DNA from 4 places in the Streptomyces sp. L500 genome. Region 4 is predicted to be linked to each of the others. Evidence: riboswitches for the same ligand, from Rfam matches in the RefSeq annotation. Region 4 holds a riboswitch; each other region holds the start of a gene.
The links. Region 4 has a riboswitch for cobalamin ahead of ACX9I7_RS14560 (cobalamin biosynthesis protein). Riboswitches for the same ligand answer to the same signal wherever they lie in the genome.
Positions count from the first base shown of each region.

Region 1: it holds a riboswitch for cobalamin, as region 4 does, so the genes downstream of both, metE (5-methyltetrahydropteroyltriglutamate--homocysteine S-methyltransferase) here and ACX9I7_RS14560 (cobalamin biosynthesis protein) in region 4, are expected to answer to the same signal.
Region 2: it holds a riboswitch for cobalamin, as region 4 does, so the genes downstream of both, nicT (Nickel transporter NicT) here and ACX9I7_RS14560 (cobalamin biosynthesis protein) in region 4, are expected to answer to the same signal.
Region 3: it holds a riboswitch for cobalamin, as region 4 does, so the genes downstream of both, cobN (cobaltochelatase subunit CobN) here and ACX9I7_RS14560 (cobalamin biosynthesis protein) in region 4, are expected to answer to the same signal.

Region 1 covers NZ_JBTOLC010000033.1:2,483-7,631, reverse strand. Annotated here, with positions in the region: gene ACX9I7_RS24530 (CoA-acylating methylmalonate-semialdehyde dehydrogenase) at 1-1,469, opposite strand, end outside; gene ACX9I7_RS24525 (CbtA family protein) at 1,687-2,445, opposite strand; gene ACX9I7_RS24520 (CbtB domain-containing protein) at 2,465-2,689, opposite strand; cobalamin riboswitch at 3,087-3,231, shown strand; gene metE (5-methyltetrahydropteroyltriglutamate--homocysteine S-methyltransferase) at 3,390-5,149, shown strand, end outside.
Region 2 covers NZ_JBTOLC010000009.1:104,169-109,317, reverse strand. Annotated here, with positions in the region: gene ACX9I7_RS11990 (sensor histidine kinase) at 1-286, shown strand, start outside; gene ACX9I7_RS11985 (hypothetical protein) at 447-659, shown strand; gene nicT (Nickel transporter NicT) at 613-1,779, opposite strand; cobalamin riboswitch at 1,811-2,021, opposite strand; gene ACX9I7_RS11975 (APC family permease) at 2,170-3,789, shown strand; gene ACX9I7_RS11970 (YIP1 family protein) at 3,862-4,452, shown strand; gene ACX9I7_RS11965 (cytochrome P450 family protein) at 4,565-5,149, opposite strand, start outside.
Region 3 covers NZ_JBTOLC010000009.1:82,695-87,843, reverse strand. Annotated here, with positions in the region: gene cobN (cobaltochelatase subunit CobN) at 1-1,989, opposite strand, end outside; cobalamin riboswitch at 2,023-2,154, opposite strand; gene ACX9I7_RS11890 (cobalamin biosynthesis protein CobG) at 2,247-3,590, shown strand; gene ACX9I7_RS11885 (precorrin-8X methylmutase) at 3,638-4,291, shown strand; gene ACX9I7_RS11880 (precorrin-2 C(20)-methyltransferase) at 4,288-5,149, shown strand, end outside.
Region 4 covers NZ_JBTOLC010000012.1:137,865-143,013, forward strand. Annotated here, with positions in the region: gene ACX9I7_RS14550 (putative cobaltochelatase) at 1-369, opposite strand, end outside; gene ACX9I7_RS14555 (cobyric acid synthase) at 369-1,943, opposite strand; gene ACX9I7_RS14560 (cobalamin biosynthesis protein) at 1,952-2,914, opposite strand; cobalamin riboswitch at 2,972-3,091, opposite strand; gene amaP (alkaline shock response membrane anchor protein AmaP) at 3,219-3,815, opposite strand; gene ACX9I7_RS14570 (DUF6286 domain-containing protein) at 3,859-4,476, opposite strand; gene ACX9I7_RS14575 (Asp23/Gls24 family envelope stress response protein) at 4,473-4,829, opposite strand; gene ACX9I7_RS14580 (hypothetical protein) at 4,833-5,033, opposite strand; gene ACX9I7_RS14585 (Asp23/Gls24 family envelope stress response protein) at 5,044-5,149, opposite strand, start outside.

The DNA.
Region 1 (5,149 bases), on a different contig from region 4:
CCCTCCTTGACCCCGGAGGGCCAGCGCGAGGTGACGGTCTTGGTGCGGGTGTAGAAGCGGATGGCGTCGGGGCCGTGCTGGTTGAGGTCGCCGAAGCCGGACCGCTTCCAGCCGCCGAAGGTGTGGTAGGCGACGGGCACGGGGATCGGGACGTTGACGCCGATCATGCCGGTGTCGACGCGGCGGGTGAAGTCGCGGGCGGTGTCCCCGTCGCGGGTGAAGAGGGCGACGCCGTTGCCGAAGGGGTGCTCGCTGGGCAGCCGCAGCGCCTCCTCGTAGTCGGCGGCGCGGACCACCGACAGCACGGGCCCGAAGATCTCCTCCTGGTAGATCCGCATGTCCGGGGTGACCCGGTCGAAGAGGGTGGCACCGGCGAAGAAGCCGTTCTCGTGGCCCGGCAGGACGAAGTCCCGGCCGTCGACGACCAGTTCCGCGCCCTCCTCGACGCCCAGGTCCACATAGCCGCGCACCCGGTCGAGGGCGTCACGGCCGACGAGCGGGCCGAAGTCCGCCTCGGGGTCGTCCGAGCGGCCGATGCGGAGGGTGCCGATGCGCTCCTTGAGCTTGGCGACGAGCGCGTTGGCCGTCTCCTCGCCGACGGGCACGGCCACCGAGATGGCCATGCAGCGCTCGCCCGCGGAGCCGTAGCCGGCGCCGATGAGGGCGTCGACGGCCTGGTCGAGGTCGGCGTCCGGCATCACGATCATGTGGTTCTTGGCGCCGCCGAAGCACTGGGCGCGCTTGCCGTGGGCGGCGGCGGTGGCGTAGATGTGCGCGGCGATCGGGGTGGAGCCGACGAAGCCGACGGCGCCGACGCGCGGGTCCTCCAGCAGGACGTCCACGCTCTCCTTGTCGCCGTTGACGACGTTGAGGACGCCCGCCGGAAGGCCCGCTTCCAGGAACAGCTCGGCGAGCCGCAGCGGCACGGAGGGGTCGCGCTCGGAGGGCTTGAGGATGAAGGCGTTGCCGCAGGCGATCGCGGGGGCGGCCTTCCACAGCGGGATCATCGCCGGGAAGTTGAACGGGGTGATCCCGGCGGCGACGCCGACCGGGCGGCGCAGGGAGTGGACGTCGATGCCGGTGCCGGCGTTGTCCGTGAACTCGCCCTTGAGGAGATGCGGAATGCCCGCGGCGAACTCCACGACCTCCAGGCCGCGCTGGATGTCGCCGTGGGCGTCGGCGATCGTCTTGCCGTGCTCGGCGGACAGCAGCCGGGCCAGCGCGTCCTTCTCGCCCTCGACCAGCTGGAGGAAGCGCAGCAGGACCCGGGCCCGGCGCTGGGGGTTCCACTCGCCCCACTCGCGCTGGGCGCGGACCGCGTCGGCGATGGCCGCCTCGGTCTCCGCGCGGCTGGCGAGCGGGACCCGGGCCTGGACCTCGCCGGTGTTGGGGTCGTACACATCGGCGAAGGCGCCCGATGTTCCCGGGATGTGCTTGCCGCCGATGAAATGGGTCAGTTCACGGACCATGGAAGCCTGCTCTCATCAGGTGAGATCCGGGGACAGGCACGGCGGGGCCGCGGGCGCGCGCCCTTGTGGGGCGCGGTCCGTCCTGTCCGTCCTCGTGGTTGCCCCCGAACATATAGTTGGACGTCCTACTAAGTCCAGAGTCGAAAAAACGTGCGGGGCGGCCGGGTGGCCGCCCCGCACGCCGGGGACGGGGGAGAGGGACGGAAAGCGGAACGGGTCAGGAGACGGGTTCGGCCGCGCCCCGGGCCGCGCGGTCGTGCCCGGCCCGGGGGACGAGCAGCCGTTCGGCCAGGTGTCCGAAGAGCAGCCCGAAGGCCGCCCACAGGACGCCCTGGACGGCCAGGGCCGCGAGGCGGAACCGCCACAGCACGGTGGCCGGGAAGTCGGCGGGCACCTCGTCGACCACGGGCAGGACGGCGTACGCCGCACCCACCAGCAGCACGAACGCCGCCACCGCGACGACGCCCGCCCACCAGCCGCCCAGCCGGGGGACCAGCCCACGGCCCAGGAAGATCGCGGCCACGCCCAGCAGCACGCTGAGCACGATCATCAGGAAGTACAGCGCGGTGCGCTTGCCGATGGTGTCCGGATCGCCGACGGACGGCGGATTGGCCGGGTACTTGAGGAACGGCACCACGTAGACCACCAGCAGCCCGCCCAGCGAGAGCAGGGCCGCCGTGGCGCGCGGGCCGATCCGGCCGATCCGGCCCAGGGCGACGCAGAAGGCCAGCGCGGCGATGCCGCCGAGCGCCACACCGTAGACCAGGACGCCGGTCGCCAGCCCGGCGGTGGACTGGAGGGTGCGGCTGACCAGCTCCACGTCGTGGTCGCCGTGGCTGTGGGCCTCCTCGTAGCCGATGGCTCTGTCCACGGACGGCTCACCGAGGAGATAGGCGACGAGGAGGGCCAGGCACCCCGCCGCCAGTCCGGCGAGCATGCCGCGCACCAGGAGCGACCGTACGGAGACGGTGTTCACGAGAGCGACTCCCCGGCCGTCAGTGGCACGGGAAGCCGAGCAGGTGACGTCCGTCGTGGAGCCACTCGTGGACGCTCGCGCCGGAGAGCAGCGAGGTGGCGCCCTGCTCGGCGCCGACGAAGTACAGCAGGACGAGCATGAGCACGCCGAAGAACACCGCCCAGGGGGCGATCGCCTTCAGGGATATCGGCGCGACCTCCGGCCGGGCGGAAGAACCGGAGACGGGAGCGGCGGAATAGGCCATGACCAAACCTCCTGGGGAAACACGCGTCCCAGAACTAGGGGTTCCTGGACGGCGGGAGGCGGGTCTGACTCCCCGGGCGTCGCCGCGCTGCCGCGAGCGCCGACCGGATTCACAGTGGCGCGACCGTGCCGGATTCCCACCGGCTTCCGCCACCCCGTCGTCATGTCCACGCGACCGTACCGTTCCGGCCAACATTGCGCCATGGGGCGGGAGGATGCGCACCGGCGTACCACCCGGCGCGCGTGCTCTGGAGCGTGCGCCGGGGCCGCGCCCGTTCCGCTCCTCCGCCGCCCGTGGCTGACCGGTATGTGAACAGCACTGTCCAGCGGGCGGCTTCACCGCCTACGCTGGCCGCCGCAGCCGGTTCGCCCTGCCCGCCAGGCAGACGCGTCGCAAGAGGGAACCCGGTGGGAATCCGGGACTGCCCCGCAGCGGTGAGCGGGAACGACCGCCGTCACACGCACTGGGCCCGACAGGGCCCGGGAAGCGACGGCCACTAGGTGTCCGCCCTCGGGCGGACGTGCCCGCGAGTCCGAAGACCTGCCCGCTGCCCGCGCGCGAACGCGTCGCGCGCGGACATCCCGGTGACCCCGAGGGCGGGTCGGCGCGCACGGACGAGCACGTGACGGCTCGCCCGCACCGACGCGACCCCTCGCGGCCCTCCCGGGATCCAGGAGACGAGCTCGCGAAGGAGAGTTCCGTGACCAGCAAGTCCGCAGCCGCGGCAGCCCGGGCCACCGTGTACGGCTACCCCCGCCAGGGACCCAGCAGGGAACTGAAGAAGGCCGTCGAGGGGTACTGGAAGGGCCGCGTCACCGCCGACGCCCTCCACCGGACCGCCGCCGCCCTCCGCGCCGCCACCTGGCGCGATCTCGCCGCCGCCGGCCTCCACGAGGTCCCCACCGGCGACTTCTCGTACTACGACCACGTCCTCGACACCAGCGTCATGGTCGGCGCGATCCCCGCCCGCCACCGCGCGGCCCTCGCCGCCGACCCCCTCGACGGCTACTTCGCCATGGCACGCGGCACCCAGGACGTCGCGCCCCTGGAGATGACCAAGTGGTTCGACACCAACTACCACTACCTCGTCCCGGAACTCGGCCCCGACACCGTCTTCGCCGCCGACCCCGCCAAACAACTCGGCGAGTTCCGGGAGGCCCTGGCCCTCGGCCTCGCCGCCCGCCCCGTCCTCGTCGGCCCCGTCACCTACCTCCTGCTCGCCAAGCCCGCCCCCGGCGCCCCGCCCGGCTTCGACCCCCTCACCCTCCTGGACCGGATCCTGCCCGTCTACGCCGAGGTGCTCGCCGCACTGCGCGCCGCCGGGGCCGAGTGGGTCCAGCTGGACGAGCCCGCCCTCGTCCAGGACCGCACCCCGGCCGAACTGAACGCGGCCGCCCGCGCCTACCGCGACCTCGGAGCCCTGACGAACCGGCCGAAACTGCTCGTCGCCTCCTACTTCGACCGCCTCGGCGAGGCCCTGCCCGTGCTGGCCAAGGCCCCCGTCGACGGCCTCGCCCTCGACTTCACCGGCCCCGCCGCCGCCAACCTCGACGACCTCGCGGCCGCCGGCGGACTGCCCGGCAAACGGCTCGTCGCGGGCGTCGTCGACGGCCGCAACGTCTGGATCAACGACCTGACGGCGTCCCTGGCCACCCTCGCCACCCTCCTCGGCCTCGCCGACCGAGTGGACGTCGCCGCCTCCAGCTCCCTCCTCCACGTCCCCCTCGACGCCGGCGCCGAACGCGACATCGACCCGCGCATCGCCCGCTGGCTGGCCTTCGCCCGCCAGAAGACCACCGAGATCGTCACCCTCGCCCGCGGCCTCAGCCACGGCACCGCCGCCATCGCCGCCGAACTCGCCGTCAACCGCGCCGACCTGGCCTCCCGCGCAGGCTCCGCCCTCACCCGCGACCCGGCCGTCCGCGCCCGCACCGCCGCCGTCACACCCGCCGACGCCCGCCGATCCCTGCCCTACCCCGAACGGACCGTCGCCCAGCGCGCCCGCCTGGGCCTGCCCCCGCTGCCCACGACCACCATCGGCTCCTTCCCCCAGACCACCGAACTGCGCACCGCCCGCGCCGATCTGCGCGCCGGACGCATCGACGCCGACACCTACGAGCGGCGCGTCGAGACCGAGATCCGCGAGGTCGTCGCCTTCCAGGAGAAGGCCGGCCTGGACGTCCTCGTCCACGGCGAGCCCGAACGCGACGACATGGTCGCCTACTTCGCCGAACGCCTCACCGGCTACCTCGCCACCCGCCACGGCTGGGTCCAGTCCTACGGCACCCGCTACGTCCGCCCGCCGGTCCTCGCCGGCGACGTCTCCCGCCCCGAGCCGATGACCGTGCGCTGGACGACCCACGCCCAGTCCCTCACCGCACGCCCCGTCAAGGGCATGCTCACCGGTCCCGTCACCATGCTCGCCTGGTCCTTCGTCCGCGACGACCAGCCCCGCGCCGA
Region 2 (5,149 bases), on a different contig from region 4:
CCGGCGGACCCCGCCCGACGGCACGGTCGCGGTGGCCGCGCGGCGCGAGGCGGACGCGGTGGTGGTGTCGGTGACGGACGGCTGCGGCGGCATCCCGGAGGAGGATCTGCCCCGGGTCTTCGAGACGGGCTGGCGGGGCTCGGCGGCCCGGACCCGGCCCGGGGGCGCGGGGCTGGGCCTGGCGATCGTCCGGGGCATCGTCGAGGCCCACGCGGGCCGTGCGTCGGTCCACAACGTGCCCGGCGGCTGCCGGTTCGAGGTGACGCTCCCGGCGGCCGGCCCATGAACAACATGAGCAAACACCCGTCCCCTGAGCGTCAGCCCGTCGGCCCGCGCCACCCCGTGAAGGGTGATCACGGCCCAACACGCTGACGTGATCAGGGGTCGTGCGTCACGATGCACCCGCCGGCAGAGCGAGCAGCGACGACCGTGGAGCGGGATGGCCCATGTCCGACACCGGAGGCGAGTCAGATGTCGACGCCGACCCCCTGCGCAGGATCGCCGCGGCGATCGAGCGGGAGCGGGATCCCTCGACCCGGACGTGCCTGACCTGCGGCGGCCCGGCCCTCGTGGTGGTGCGGGAGGAGTCGGCCGGGAACAGCCCGCCGGTGATCAGCGCCCGGAAGGCGTGCGCGAACCAGGGCTGTGAGCGCCCGTGACCCCGGCGGCAGCCGTCCGCGCGGCCCAGCGCTGCTCGACCTTGGCGAAGCGCCAGTAGCCGAGGGCGAGGGCCCAGACCAGCACGAACAGTCCGACGATGACGAAACCGACGTTGTCGAGGTTCAGCCCGGCGATCCAGCCGGTCACCGCGTCGTCCAGATCGAGCTTCTCGTGGAGCACGCCCACCAGCTCGATGGTGCCGATGAGGAAGGCGACGGCGATGGAGAGCCCGGTGATGGTGAGGTTGTAGTAGACCTTTCTGACGGGGTTGGAGAACGCCCACTGGTAGGCGAAGTTCATGAACGTGCCGTCGAGCGTGTCGAACAGGCTCATGCCGGCGGCGAACAGCAGCGGCAGGCACATGATCGCGTACCAGGGCAGCCCGGCGGCGGCACCGCTGCCCGCCATGACCATCAGCGTGACCTCGGTGGCGGTGTCGAAGCCCAGGCCGAAGAGGAAGCCCAGCGGGAACATCTGGCCGGGGCGGCTGATGGAACGGGTGAAACGGCCGAGGACGCGGTTCATGAAGCCGCGCGAGTCGAGCTGCTTCTCCAGCTCCGCCTCGTCGTAACGGCCCTCGCGCATGGCGCGGAAGACCCTCATGATGCCGGCGAGGGCGATGAGATTGAGGACGGCGATGAGGTAGAGGAAGCCGCCGGAGACCGTGGTGCCGACGACACCGAGGGTCTGATGGGTGGTGGACTCCTCGTTCATCAGCGTCCCGGCCAGCCGGGTGCCGCCGGAGACCAGCAGCGTCAGCAGGACGACGACGCTGGAGTGGCCGAGGGCGAACCAGAAGCCGACGGAGACCGGGCGTTTGCCGTCCGCCATCAGCTTGCGGGTGGTGTTGTCGATGGCGGCGATGTGGTCGGCGTCGAAGGCGTGCCGCATGCCGAGGGTGTAGGCGGTGACGCCGAGGCCGACGCCGAAGACCTTGGAGCCGACGGTGTAGTGGTTCGGCACGACCAGCAGGAAGAGCACGCCGAAGGCGACGACGTGGAGGGCGACGACGACGGCCAGCAGGCCGGCGGTCCGCACGGTGTCCTCGCGGCGCCAGCGGAAGGCGGGCGCGGACGGTTCCGCGGACGGACCCGCGGACGGTTCTGTGGATATGGACATCTTGGGGTGAACGCTCCAGCACCTCGTGGATCATTTCGAGAATGCCGTGGCCGGTCTCCTGGCTTACGGGTGATGGCGTTACCGTCCCGCCTTCCCGGCAGCCGGACGCTGCCAGTGGCTCCGCGTGCCGGGGCACGCGGAAGAGGACGGTCACTCCCCGATCACAGTGGCGAGGGCCGCTCCGGAATCGGCCCACGAGGGCCTCACCGGTCTTCCCGAACACCACGGCCGGGCAACCATAACGTCCCGGCCGAGCCCCGGGGCAAAAATGTGGCACTTGCCATCTCTTCGCAGCAGGTACCGACACTTCGCAGGTGATGGACGCGCGGGTCGGCCCGGTGTACGAGTGCAGGAAGACTCCAGGGACGGACGCGAGAGGGCTGAGCGCCAATGGCGGACACGGCAGGGGACGTCGAGCGGAGGCCCGGGGAACCGGGGGAGCCGGTGGTGCCGGAGGAGCGGGCGGCGTTCGTCCGCCGCATCGGGCTGTTCCAGGCCACCGCCATCAACATGAGCCAGATGTGCGGCATAGGACCGTTCGTCACCATCCCCTTGATGGTGGCCTCCTTCGGCGGGCCGCACGCGGTCATCGGCTTCGTCGCGGGGGCGGTGCTGGCCCTGGCCGACGGGCTGGTGTGGGCCGAACTGGGCGCGGCGATGCCCGGCGCGGGCGGCAGCTACGTCTATCTGCGGCAGGCGTTCCAGTACCGGACCGGGAGACTCGTGCCGTTCCTGTTCGTGTGGACGGCGATGCTCTTCATCCCGCTGGCCATGGCCACGGGTGTGATCGGGTTCGTCCAGTACCTGGGCTATCTCTGGCCGGGGATGACACAGACCCAGGGCGATCTGACGGGCCTGGCGTTCGTCGTGGTGGTCGTCGGGCTGCTGTGGCGGCGGGTGGAGAGCATCGCGCGGATCACCGCGGTGCTGTGGGGCGTGATGATCGTCTCCGTCGTCCTGGTCATCGTGGCCGCGTTCACCCACTTCAGCCCGGACCGGGCCTTCACCTACCCGGCGGGCGCCTTCGACCTCACGACGGGTCAGTTCTGGCTGGGCTTCGCGGCGGGCCTGACCATCGGCATCTACGACTACGGGGGCTACAGCACCGTCGCCTACATGGGCGCCGAGATCAAGGACCCCGGACGGACCATGCCGCGGTCCATCATCTACTCGATCCTCGGCATCATGGCCATCTACCTGCTGCTGCAGATCGGCACCCTGGGCGTCGTCGACTGGCGGGAGATGCTGGACCCGAACTCCACGGCCGGGTCCTCCGTGGCCTCGGCGGTGCTGGAGCAGACCTGGGGCAAGGGCGCGGCGGACGTCGTCACCGTGCTGATCCTCATCACGGCCTTCGCGTCCGTCTTCACCGGGCTCCTCGGCGGCTCGCGCATCCCCGTGGACGCCGCGCGGGAGAACGTCTTCTTCCGCCGCTTCGGCGCCCTCCACCCCCGGCTGCGCTTCCCCGTGCTGCCGCTGACGACGATGGGCGTCGTCTCGGCCGTGGGCTTCCTGATCGGCCGTCACACCGACCTGGCGACGATCATCCAGTTGCTGATGGCGGTCATGGTGATCCTCCAGGCGCTGTCGCAGGTGCTGGCCGTGACCGTGCTGCGGCGCCGGCAGCCGGCGCTGCCGCGCCCGTACCGGATGTGGCTCTATCCGCTGCCGAGCCTGGTGGCGCTGGCGGGCTGGCTGGTGATCTACGGCTTCGCGGACCGCGGCTCCCCCGGCCGCCATCCCATCGAGTGGTCGCTGGCCTGGGTGGGCGCCGGGTGCGTGGCGTTCACGCTGTGGGCGGCGAAGGAGAAGGTGTGGCCGTTCGGGCCACGGGAGATCAGCGAGGACTATCTGCCGGGCGGGGCCTCGGCGCGGGGGCTCGCGGCGCCCGTGACCGCCGTCGAGGACAGGCCCGTCGTCGACGCGGGGGACGACGATCCGGACCCCGGCACGGGCCCCGGCACGGACCCCGGTACGGGCCCCGGAGGTGTGGCGCCCACCCCGGCCTGACGGGGCGTCGGCTCCACCGGCCGGGCCGCCCGGACTCCTGCGGTCCGGCCGAACGGTGATAAAACGGCACCCATGCCTGTGACCACTGCCCCTCCCCCACGCGCCCCCGATGCCCGGCAGCGCAAGCTGCTCTGGCACCGCCTCATATTCGGGCTCTGGTACCGGCCCGTCGAAGTCCTCGACGAGGCGCGGGACCGGAGCGTCTGGGGAGCGGCGGCCTTCCTGTCCCTGCTGTGCGGGGCGCTGGGGACGCTGGCCAACGACTCCTTCTGGGTGCAGTGGGGGGTCAGCCCCCTGCTGGCGCTGGAGGCCATGGCCATCGGCTCGCTGGTGATGATGCTCGCCAGCCTGCTGCTGGGCGCCGCCACCCACGCCATCGCCCGCCGGCTGGGCGGCAACGGCAAGTTCGCCCCCACGGCGAGCCTGTTCGTGGTGCTGTTCTGGGCGAGCGATCTGCCCCGGCTGATACTCGACACCTGGCTGCCCGCGGGTTCGGTGCCGGTGCGCGCCGCCGCGTCGGTGACGGCGGCCTTCGGCTACGCGCTCGCCACGCTGCTGATCCGGGGTCAGCACCATCTGCCCACCCACAGGGCGGTGGCGGCGGTGAGCCTCCAGATGCTGGCGGCGGTGACGCTGCTCAAGTTCCCGCCCGGCAGCGCCTGAGCGGATCCGCGTCGACGAGGTGACGTGACGACGAAGGCCCGCCCGGTGCGACGGGGGATGCACACCGGGCGGGCTCGAGGACAGTTCTACCTCATCAAGGATGGGTTATGCATCAAAAACCTGTTCGGCCGACCGAAGACCACCGGACGGGGAGCGATTTCAGGCCACGTGCGCGGATGGCCGGACGCCAGGTCAGCTCGTCCCTCGGAACGTCGAGTTCCAGATTTTCGAAGCGCTCCAGCAACGCGGCGAGCGCGGTCTCCGTCTCCATCCGGCCCAGCGCGGCACCCAGGCAGTAGTGGATGCCGTGGCCCAGCGCGAGGTTCCCCGAGCGGTCCCGTCCCAGGTCGAAGCGGTCGGGGTCGGGGAACCGGGCCGGGTCGCGATTGGCCGAGGCCAGCGACAGCAGCACCGTCTCACCCGCCTGGACCGTCACTCCGCCGATCTCCACGTCCTCCACCGGGAAGCGCCGGATCGCCAGCGGAACGGGTCCGTCCCACCGGCTGACCTCGTCCACGACCGCCGCGAGACCGTCCGGATCCTTACGCACCGCCCGCAGCAGTTCCGGACGGTCCAGCAGGGCGAGCACCGTGTTGCCGATGAGGTGGGTGACGTTCTCGTAGCCGCCGAACACGATGAGGAACGCCAGGGACGTCAGCTCGTCCCGGGAGAGGGTGTCCCCGGCCTCCTGCACCGC
Region 3 (5,149 bases), on a different contig from region 4:
GATCTGGGCGTCCTTCACCTCGCAGAGCCAGCCGTCGACGTGCAGGAGGAAGTCGTCGAAGCCGTCGTCGTCCGGGCGCTCCTCCATGCCCAGGTCGTGGTCGAGCCGGGCGGCCTGGATGAGCGTCCAGATCTGGGCGCGGATCGCGGGGAGCTTGGCCGGGTCCATCGAGGAGATCTGCGCGTACTCGTCGAGGAGCTGCTCCAGGCGCGCGATGTCGCCGTAGGAGTCGGCGCGGGCCATGGGCGGCACGAGGTGGTCGACGAGCGTGGCGTGGGCGCGGCGCTTGGCCTGGGTGCCCTCGCCGGGGTCGTTGACGAGGAACGGGTAGACCAGCGGCAGGTCGCCGAGGGCCGCGTCGGGGCCGCAGGCGGCGGACAGGCCGGCGTTCTTGCCGGGCAGCCACTCCAGGTTGCCGTGCTTGCCCAGGTGGACCATCGCGTCGGCGCCGAAGCCGCCGTCCTCTCGCGAGGCGGCGATCCAGCGGTAGGCGGCGAGGTAGTGGTGCGAGGGCGGCAGGTCGGGGTCGTGGTAGATGGCGATGGGGTTCTCGCCGAAGCCGCGCGGCGGCTGGATGAGGATCAGCAGGTTGCCGCGGCGCAGGGCGGCGAGGACGATGTCGCCCTCGGGGTTGCGGCTGCGGTCGACGAACATCTCGCCGGGCGCCGGGCCCCAGTGCTCCTCGACGGCCTCGCGCAGCTCGGCGGGGAGCCGGTCGTACCAGCGCTTGTAGTCGGCGGCCGGGATGCGGACGGGGTTGCGGGCCAGCTGCTCCTCCGTCAGCCAGTCCTGGTCGTGGCCGCCCGCCTCGATGAGGGCGTAGATGAGCTCGTCGCCGTCGCCGGACGCGAGGCCGGGGACCTCCTCGTCGCCGAAGTCGTAGCCCTCCTCGCGCAGCCGGCGCAGCAGGGCGACGGCGCTGGCGGGGGTGTCGAGGCCGACGGCGTTGCCGATGCGGGAGTGCTTGGTGGGGTACGCGGAGAGGACGAGCGCCAGCCGCTTCTCGGCGGCGGGGATGTGGCGGAGGCGGGCGTGGCGCACGGCGATTCCGGCGACGCGGGCGGCGCGCTCGGGGTCGGGGACGTACGCGGGCAGGCCGTCCGCGTCGATCTCCTTGAAGGAGAAGGGGACGGTGATGATGCGGCCGTCGAACTCGGGCACGGCGACCTGGGTGGCGGAGTCGAGCGGGGAGAGCCCCTCGTCGTTCTCCGCCCATGCCTCCCGGGTGCCGGTCAGGCAGAGGGCCTGGAGGATGGGCACGTCGAGGGCGGCGAGCGCGCCGGCGTCCCAGGACTCGTCGTCGCCTCCGGCGGAGGCGTCGGCGGGCCGGGTGCCGCCGGCGGCGAGGACGGTGGTGACGATCGCGTCGGCGTCGCGCAGGGCGTCGATCAGCTCGGGCTCGGGGGCGCGCAGCGAGGCCACGTACAGGGGGAGGGCGCGGCCGCCGGCCCGCTCGATCTGTTCGCACAGCGCCTCGATGAAGGCGGTGTTGCCGCTCATGTGGTGGGCGCGGTAGTAGAGCACGGCGACGAGCGGGCCGGACGCGCCGGGCTCGGGCGTGCGCTCCAGCGCGCCCCACGCGGGGGCGGCGGCCGGCGGCTCGAAGCCGTGGCCGGTGAGCAGCACGGTGTCGGAGAGGAAGCGGGCCAGCTGTTCGAGGTTGGCGGGGCCGCCGTGGGCGAGGTAGGCGTGGGCCTCGGCGGCGATGCCGACGGGGACGGTGGACGCCTCCATCAGCTGGGCGTCGGGGGCCTGTTCGCCGGTGAGGACGACGACGGGGCGCGGGCCGGCCAGCAGCTGGTCGAGCCCCTCCTCCCAGGCGCGCAGCCCGCCGAGGAGGCGCACGACGACGAGGTCGGTGCCGTCCAGCAGGGCCGGGAGGTCGTCGAGGGCGAGCCGGGCGGGGTTGGCGAGCCGGTAGGGGACCGGACCGCCGGCCGCTCGGGCGCTGAGCAGGTCGGTGTCGGACGTCGACAGGAGCAGGATCACAGCATGCCTTCCTCGGGGTCCGCGCCCCGGGCGGTGGGAGGACGGCGGGAGTTCCTGACTCACCGCGGCCGCGCGCTCGCGCTGCCGGGCACACAGTGGCGGGACCGTGCCGGGATCACACCGGCTTCCTCCCCTGTCGCCGTCGCTGGCGAGAGTCATAGTAGCCAGGACGTTCCTTCCGGGGGCTCTGCCCCCGGACCCCCGCTCCTCAAACGCCGGAGGGGCTGACTTCTTCCCCCGTCGGTATGCTCGCCGCCATGTCCACTCCCCCCGAACCCCCTGGTCGCGAGCGCGGCGACGCCTGCCCCGGCGCGCTGCGGCTGCACACGGCGGATGACGGGGCGCTGGCCCGCGTGCGCCTGCCCGGCGGGCTGCTGACAGCACGTCAGGCCGACGTACTCGCCGACCTCGCCGACGACTTGTCCGACGGCCGCCTCGACCTCACCTCCCGTGGCAACGTCCAGCTGCGCGCCCTTCCCGACGGCTGCGGCGCCGCCCTGGGCGCCCGGCTGCGCGAGGCCGGGCTGCTGCCCTCGGACCGGCACGACCGCATCCGCAATGTCGCGGCCTCCCCCCTGTCCGGCCTGGACGGAAAGGGCTTCACGGACATTCGGCCCTGGGTGCGGGAACTCGACGGCCTGCTCTGCTCGTCGGACGAGCTCACGGACCTCTCGGGCCGTTTCCTCTTCGGACTCGACGACGGCCGGGGCGACATCGCCGCCCTCGCACCCGATGTGACATTGATCGCAACCGAGGGCGGCCACCAGGCCCTCCTGTGCTTCGGCCCCGGCCCCGACGCCCTGCGCGTCGCCGCCGAGGACGCGCCGCGCGCGGCGGTTCTGGCGGCCCGTGAGTTCCTGGCGGCGCTGCGCGAGAACGGCGGCAAGGCGTGGCGCGTCCACGAACTGGCCCCCGCGCTGCGGCCGCGCCCGGAGCGGCTCGCGGACCGGCTGGCGGCGGCCGGCATCGGCTCCGCGCCCGCGCCGAGCGCCACGCTCCCCCTCGGTGCCCCGGCCGCCCCCGGAGCGGTTCAGGGTCCCGGGGGGCGGTGGGCCCTGTCGGTGGCCGCGCCCCTGGGCCGGCTGACCTCCGCCCAGTGGCGGCTCCTCGCCCGGACGGCCGGTCAGGACGGCGACGGTGAACTCCGGGTGACGCCCTGGCGCGGCGTCGTCGTCCCCGGGCTCACCGCCCCGGTGGCCGCCGCGCGCCTCGCCGGACTCGGGGACGCGGGACTGGTCGTCTCCGCCGCCTCCCCCTGGCACGGCGCGGGCGCCTGCACCGGCCGACCGGGGTGCGTCAAGTCCCTCGCGGATGTACGGGCCGACGCGGCCGCCTCCCTGGCGGCCGCGCGCCCTGGCGGGCCCGGGACGCTGCCCGTGTACTGGTCCGGGTGCGAGCGGCGCTGCGGCCACCCCGGCGGCCGGTGGGTCGACGTCCTGGCGACCGGCGACGGCTACCGGGTCGCCGTGCGGCACGGGGCGGAAGAGGCGACGGTCGCCGTGGCCGCCCGTTCAGGCACGGCGGAGGCCGTGACGGCGGCACGAAACCCGACCCCCACGACGACGCCGGCCACGACGACGACCGACGGCCCGCGCGGCTGAGCGCACCGCGGCGGCGGCCGACCCAACACAGAGCAGAACCCAGCGACATGCATCACCCAGCGAGCGAGGGCACAGTGTTCGACTACGACAAGGACGGCGCGTCCATCTACCGCCAGTCCTTCGCCACCATCCGCGCCGAGGCGGACCTCGGCGGGCTGCCGCCCGACGTCAGCCGGGTCGCGGTCCGCATGATCCACGCCTGCGGCATGACCGACCTGGTCCAGGACCTCGCGTACTCGCCGGGGGTCGTGGCCCGGGCCCGCGAGGCGCTGCTCGCGGGCGCGCCGATCCTGTGCGACGCGAACATGGTCGCCAGCGGCGTCACCCGCAAGCGGCTGCCCGCGGACAACGAGGTGGTGTGCACCCTCGCCGACCCCGCCGTGCCGGAGCTGGCGCGGCGCATGGGCACGACCCGCAGCGCGGCGGCGCTGGAGCTGTGGCGCGACAGGATGGGGGGCGCGGTGGTCGCGGTGGGCAACGCCCCCACGGCGCTGTTCCGCCTCCTGGAGATGATCCAGGAGGGCGCGCCGCGCCCGGCCGCCGTGCTGGGCATCCCGGTCGGCTTCATCGGCGCGGCGGAGTCGAAGGACGCGCTGGCCGAGAGCCCGCTGGGGCTGGAGTATCTGGTGGTGCGGGGCCGGCGCGGCGGCAGCGCCATGGCCGCGGCCGCGATCAACGCGATAGCGAGCGAGGAAGAGTGAACGAGAAGACCGTGCCCACGCCGGTTCCCCCGTCGGCGCCCACGCCCACCGGCCGGCTGTACGGGGTGGGGCTGGGGCCCGGCGACCCCTCGCTGCTGACCGTCCGGGCCGTCGAGGTCATCGCGTCGGCGGACGTCGTCGCCTACCACAGCGCCCGGCACGGGCGCAGCATCGCGCGTTCCATCGCGGAACGCCATCTGCGCCCCGGCCAGATCGAGGAACCGCTGGTCTATCCGGTGACGACGGAGGCCACCGACCACCCCGGCGGCTACCGGGGCGCGCTGGAGGAGTTCTACGAGGAGGCGGCGGCCCGGCTCGCCGCGCACCTGGACGCCGGGCGCGTGGTGGCGGTCCTCGCCGAGGGCGACCCGTTCTTCTACAGCTCGTACCAGCACATGCACAAGCGGCTGGCGCACCGCTATCCGACGGAGGTCGTGCCGGGGGTGACGTCGTTCAGCGCGGCGTCGGCCCGGCTGGGCCGCCCGCTGGTGGAGGGCGAGGAGACGCTGACGATCCTGCCGGGCACGCTGCCCGAGGAGGAGCTGACCGCGCGGCTGGCCCAGGCCGACTCCGCCGTGGTGATGAAGCTCGGCCGGACGTTCCCCGCGGTGCGGGGCGCGCTGGAGCGCTCCGGGCGGCTGGCGGAGGCGCGGTACGTCGAGCGCGCGACGATGGCCGGGGAGCGCACGGGCCGGGTGGCGGACGTCGACCCGGAGTCGGTGCCGTACTTCTCGCTGGCCGTGCTGCCGAGCCGGGTGGCGGCCCTCCCGGACCGTCCGGAGGAGACGGGCGGGGGCGAGGTCGTGGTCGTCGGGCTCGGCCCGGCGGGGCCGTTGTGGCTGACGCCGGAGGCGCGGG
Region 4 (5,149 bases):
GACGCCCTCGCCCAGCGCCCGCTCGATGTCGAGCGAGCCGACGAGGCGGTCCTCGGACGCGCCGACGGGCAGCTCGACCATCCGCGCCGGGCGGGCCGCACCGGCATCGTCCGCGTCGCCGCCCGCGTGGGGACCGTCCGGGCAGTGGGGGTCCGGGGCCGCCGGGTCGCAGGAGAACCGGCAGCCCGTGACGGTCACGACCTCGGGCAGCAGCGCCGCCAGGGCCCGGACGGTGGTGGTCTTCGCGGTGCCCTTCTCGCCGCGCACGAGGACGCCGCCGATCGACGGCGAGATCGCGTTGAGCAGGAGGCCCAGCCGCATGTCGTCCATGCCGACGATCGCGGTGAACGGATAGGTGGACGAGGACATCAGCGGTTGCCTCCCTGGAGGGAACGGGTCAGTGGCGGCGCCCCGGGCGGTATGAACGGCAGTCCGCCCGGCACCCCGTCCTCGATCAGGCGCAGCAGCGCGTCCGTGTCCGCGTGCTCCTCGACGAGGTCGCCCAGCCGGTCGAGCTGCTCCTCCCGCAGCGCCCCGAACGACGTGTCGGGCGCGGGGACGAACGCCCGTCCGGCCGCTTCCGCGACCCGGCGCAGGAACGCCCGGCGGAAGCCGTCGCTCTCCAGCGAGCCGTGCCAGTGCGTGCCCCACACCGCGCCCACCCGGCACCCGTCGAGGAACGGCTCGTCCCCGCCCAGCACCTCGGCCACGCCGTGGTGGATCTCGTAGCCCTCCACGTGCTCGCCCAGGGCCTCGCCGACCGGCCGGGCCAGGGTCTTCTCCACCGCGAACCGCACGCGCACCGGCAGCAGGCCCAGGCCCTCGACCGTGCCCGCCTTCGACTCGACGTCGTCGTCGATCCGCTCGCCCAGCAGCTGGAAGCCGCCGCAGACGCCCAGCACCGGGCGGCCCTCCGCCGCCCGCCGCGCGAGGGCGTCGGCGAGCCCGCGTTCGCGCAGCCACGCGAGCGCCCGTACCGTGCCGCGCGTGCCGGGTACGACGACCAGGTCGGCGTCGGCGAGCTCCTCGGGGCGGTCCACGAACCGCACGACGACGCCGGGTTCGGCGGCCAGCGCGTCGACGTCCGTGAAGTTCGACATCAGCGGCACCGCGCACACGGCGACCCGCAGGACGTCCGCGCCGTGCGGCGGGGCGACCACGGACTCGCGGACCGCGCCGCGCAGGGACACCCGCAGGCCGTCCTCCTCGTCGATGCCCAGGCCGTGGGCGAACGGCAGCACGCCGAACGTCCGCCGGCCCGTCAGGTCGCGCAGCATCTCCAGCCCAGGCTCCAGCAGGCTCACGTCGCCCCGGAACTTGTTGACCACGTAGCCCGCTATCAGCTCCTGGTCCTCGGGGGAGAGCAGCGCTGTCGTACCGAAGAAGGAGGCGAAGACGCCGCCCCGGTCGATATCGCCGACGACGACCACGGGCAGGCGCGCGGCGCGGGCGATGCCCATGTTGACGATGTCGGAGCGGCGCAGGTTGATCTCGGCGGGGCTGCCGGCGCCCTCGCAGATCACGGCGTCGTGGGTGCGCCGCAGCTCGGCCAGGCACTCCGTCACCGTGCCGAACAGCTGCTCCTGGCGTCCCGCGTGGTAGCCGCGGGCGCTGAGTTCGCCCACCGGCTTGCCCATGAGGACGACCTGGCTGCTGCGGTCGCTGCCGGGCTTGAGCAGCACCGGGTTCATGAGCGCGCTCGGCTCGACGCGGGCGGCGGCGGCCTGCATCGCCTGCGCGCGCCCTATCTCCGCGCCGTCGCGCGTCACGAAGGAGTTGAGGGACATGTTCTGCGCCTTGAACGGCGCGACCTTGACGCCCTTGCGGACCAGCCAGCGGCAGATGCCGGCCGTGACCACGCTCTTGCCCGCGTCCGAGGTGGTCCCGGCCACCAGCAGGCCCCCGCCCGGCGGGCCCGTGCGCCCGCTCCTGTCGGCTGTCACCGAGACTGTCACCGATTCCTCCCCGCGTTCCTGAACAGGCTGCCCACCGTACGGGCCGTGACCGCCGTCCCCAGGGCCAGCAGCGACACCCGGCGCGAGAGCCGGACCGCGCGCTCGATGTCCGCCGTCCGCACCGGACGGTTCTCCTCGCCCAGCACCGGGCGGTGCTCGACGCGCCCCGCGTAGGCGAGGGTGCCGCCGAGCCGTACGCCCAGGGCCCCGGCGAAGGCGGCCTCGACCGGCCCGGCGTTGGGGCTGGGGTGGCGGGAGGCGTCGCGCCGGGCCACGCGCAGCGCGCCGCGCGGGTCGGGCCCGGCGAGGACCGTGAGCGCGGCGGTCAGCCGGGCGCCCGGCCAGCCGACGACGTCGTCGAGCCGGGCCGACGCCCAGCCGAACCGCCGCAGCCGGGGCGACTTGTGACCCACCATGGCGTCCAGGGTGTTGACCGCCCGGAAGCCCACGAGCCCGGGCACGCCCCCCAGGGCGCCCCAGACGAGGGCGCCCACGACGGCGTCGGAGGTGTTCTCGGCGACGGACTCCACCACGGCCCGGGCGATCTGCTGCGCGTCCAGCGCCTGCGGGTCGCGGCCGCACAGGTGCGGCAGCCGCTCCCGGGCGACCTCCACGTCCCCGGCGGCCAGCGCGCCGCCGATGGCCCGGGCCTCCCGGCCCAGGGACGTGCCGCCCAGGACGGACCAGGTGGCGGCGGCGGTCAGCGCGATCTCGGCCGCGCGGTGGCCTCGCGCGGCGCGGGCCAGCAGCCCGGCCCCGGCGGCCGCGCCACCGGCGCAGACGAGGGCGTGGAGCGTGCCGTACCCCCGGTGGTCGCGCCACAGCCGGCGTTCGACGGCCTGCGCGGCCCGGCCGAACGCGGCGACGGGATGGCCGCGGCGGGGGTCGCCGAGGAGCAGGTCGCAGGCGAACCCGAGGGCGGCGCCGTACGCGAAGGAGAAGCGATCGCGGCCGGGCATGGCGAAGCGGTGTCCTCACTCAGGGTCCGCGCCCTGGCTCGACGTGACGGCGACCAGAGTCTCCTGGCTCCCGGATCCGCGCCGCCCCCGGCCTTCCGGCTCGCGCCGTGGCCATCGGTTGGGGGGACACTCCCCGGTGACAGTGGCGGGACCGCGCCGGATTCGCACCGGCTTCCTCTGCTGTCGCCGTTTGGCTCCGGAAGTCCACCACGCGGTGGGAAGGGGCGTCAACTCGCCCTGACCTGCGCCCCCGCCGTCGCCACGGGGGAGAAGCACCGACGGCGGCGAGCGGGGCGGAGCCCCGTCACCCCACCCGTTCCGCCCGGTGCCGCACGGCCCGCAACCGCACCTCCGTCGGGAGGCGCGTCAGCCCGGCCGACACCCGCGCGTGGCGCAGGACTTCCTCGCGCAGCCGCGCCAACGCCACCCCCGGTGCCCCGCGCGCCCCCAGTGTCAGGACGATCCGTGCCCGGGGCGCCGTCCGGCGTCCCGACAGTACGACGGCCGCCCGTTCCACCCCCGGCAGCTCCTCGGCCTCCGCCTCCATCACTTCCTCCAGCGCCCGCCCCCGCACCGACGCCACCTCTCCGCCGCCGCTGTGGACCACCACCTCGCGCAGCCGGCCCCGGCGGGCCTGGGCCGAGAGCCACCACGCGGACAGCAGGACGACGACGGCCAGGACGGCGACGACCGCCGGCCACCACCATCCCCTGCCGCGCCACCTCCGCAGGTCCGCGGTGGGCAGCAGCACGTCGTCCGGGCCGGTGAACGGCCAGGCCGACGGCAGTTCGAAGCCCCAGTGGCGCGGCAGGTCCAGCGCGCCGATCAGCACGGCGGCGCCGAGCGCCACCAGCAGCGCTCCGGCGAGCCCGGTCAGCAGCCGGTTGACGATCCTCAGCATCGCGAGAACCACCCCGGGCACTGCGAGAACCACCCCACCCCGGTCACCTCTTCGCAGGGCGTCGTACGTGCACGGACAGGGACGGCTCCCGGGCGAGCCCCAACTCCCGGACGCCCTCGGCCAGTACGGTGTTCACGTCCGTCCGTACCTCGTCCAGGTCCCGGAAGTGGGAGCGGGCCCGGGCGCGGACCACGCGCCGGCCCACGTCGACGCGGACGGCCTGGACGCCGGGGACCTCCATCACCCGGTCGCGCAGCACCAGGGCCGCCGCCCCGCGCTCCAGCCCGGCGTGGACCCCGTCGTCGCCCGCGCCCTCCGCGCGGCGCATCGGCAGCACTCCGCGCAGGCCCGGGGTGAGGGCGAGGACGAGCAGCCAGCAGCCGGCGAGGACGGCCACCACCGCGCCGGCGACCACCAGTCCGTCACCGAGGTGACGGGTCGCCAGCTCATGGGCCAGGTGCCGGCGCCAGGCCATGGCGGGGCGGCCGGCGCGGACGGCGGCGACGTCGTAGAGGAAGAGCCCGGCGACGGTCAGGGTCACCGCCGCGACCAGCGTGGCGGGCAGCCTGCGCGGGGAACGGAAGCGGGGGACGCGGCCGCCCCCGACGGCCCGGGGCGCCTCCTCCTCGGCCGTCTTCTCCAGTGACACGGGACCGCTCATCGCACCCGCACCCCCGACAGCCGGCCGGTGTGCGCGGAGTGCAGCCGCTCGACCGTGATCAGCACCTCGGGCACCTCCATGCCCGTCAGTTCCCCGACGCGCTCGGCGATCCGCTCGCGCACGGCGCGGCAGCGGGCGCCGATGTCGGCGGGGTAGTCCAGCTCCACGAGGACCCGCACCCGGGCGGAGCCGTCATGGACGACGACGCTGGCGCGCGGGGGCGCGTGGTCCTCGGCGGGGGCCGTGGCGCCCAGCGCCTCCAGGGCCGCCCGGGAGGCGATCTTCGCGACGACACGGTCGGCGATCCGGGTGGCGCCGCGCTCGGCGGGCACCACCGCGCGTCCTCCCCCCACGCCCTACCTCCCGTGCCGGTCGCGGTCGCGCGGGCGCAGCAGCCGGGAGAACTCGCCCGGCTCCACATCGCCGTCCAGGAGCCGCCCGCCCACGAAGCCCACGATGCCCAGCGCCGCGACCAGCAGAAAGGCGCCGAACCCTCCGAAGTAGCCGGCGAATCCGAGAGCCATGCCGGCGATCATGCCGGCCACGGCCATGCTCATCACGCGCTCCTCACTGGAGCCTGGGCTCCGGCTCTTCCTCTTCCTCGTCCGGCAGCTTGACGTCGGTCACGGCGATGTTGACCTCGACGACCTCCAGGCCCGCCATCCGTTCCACC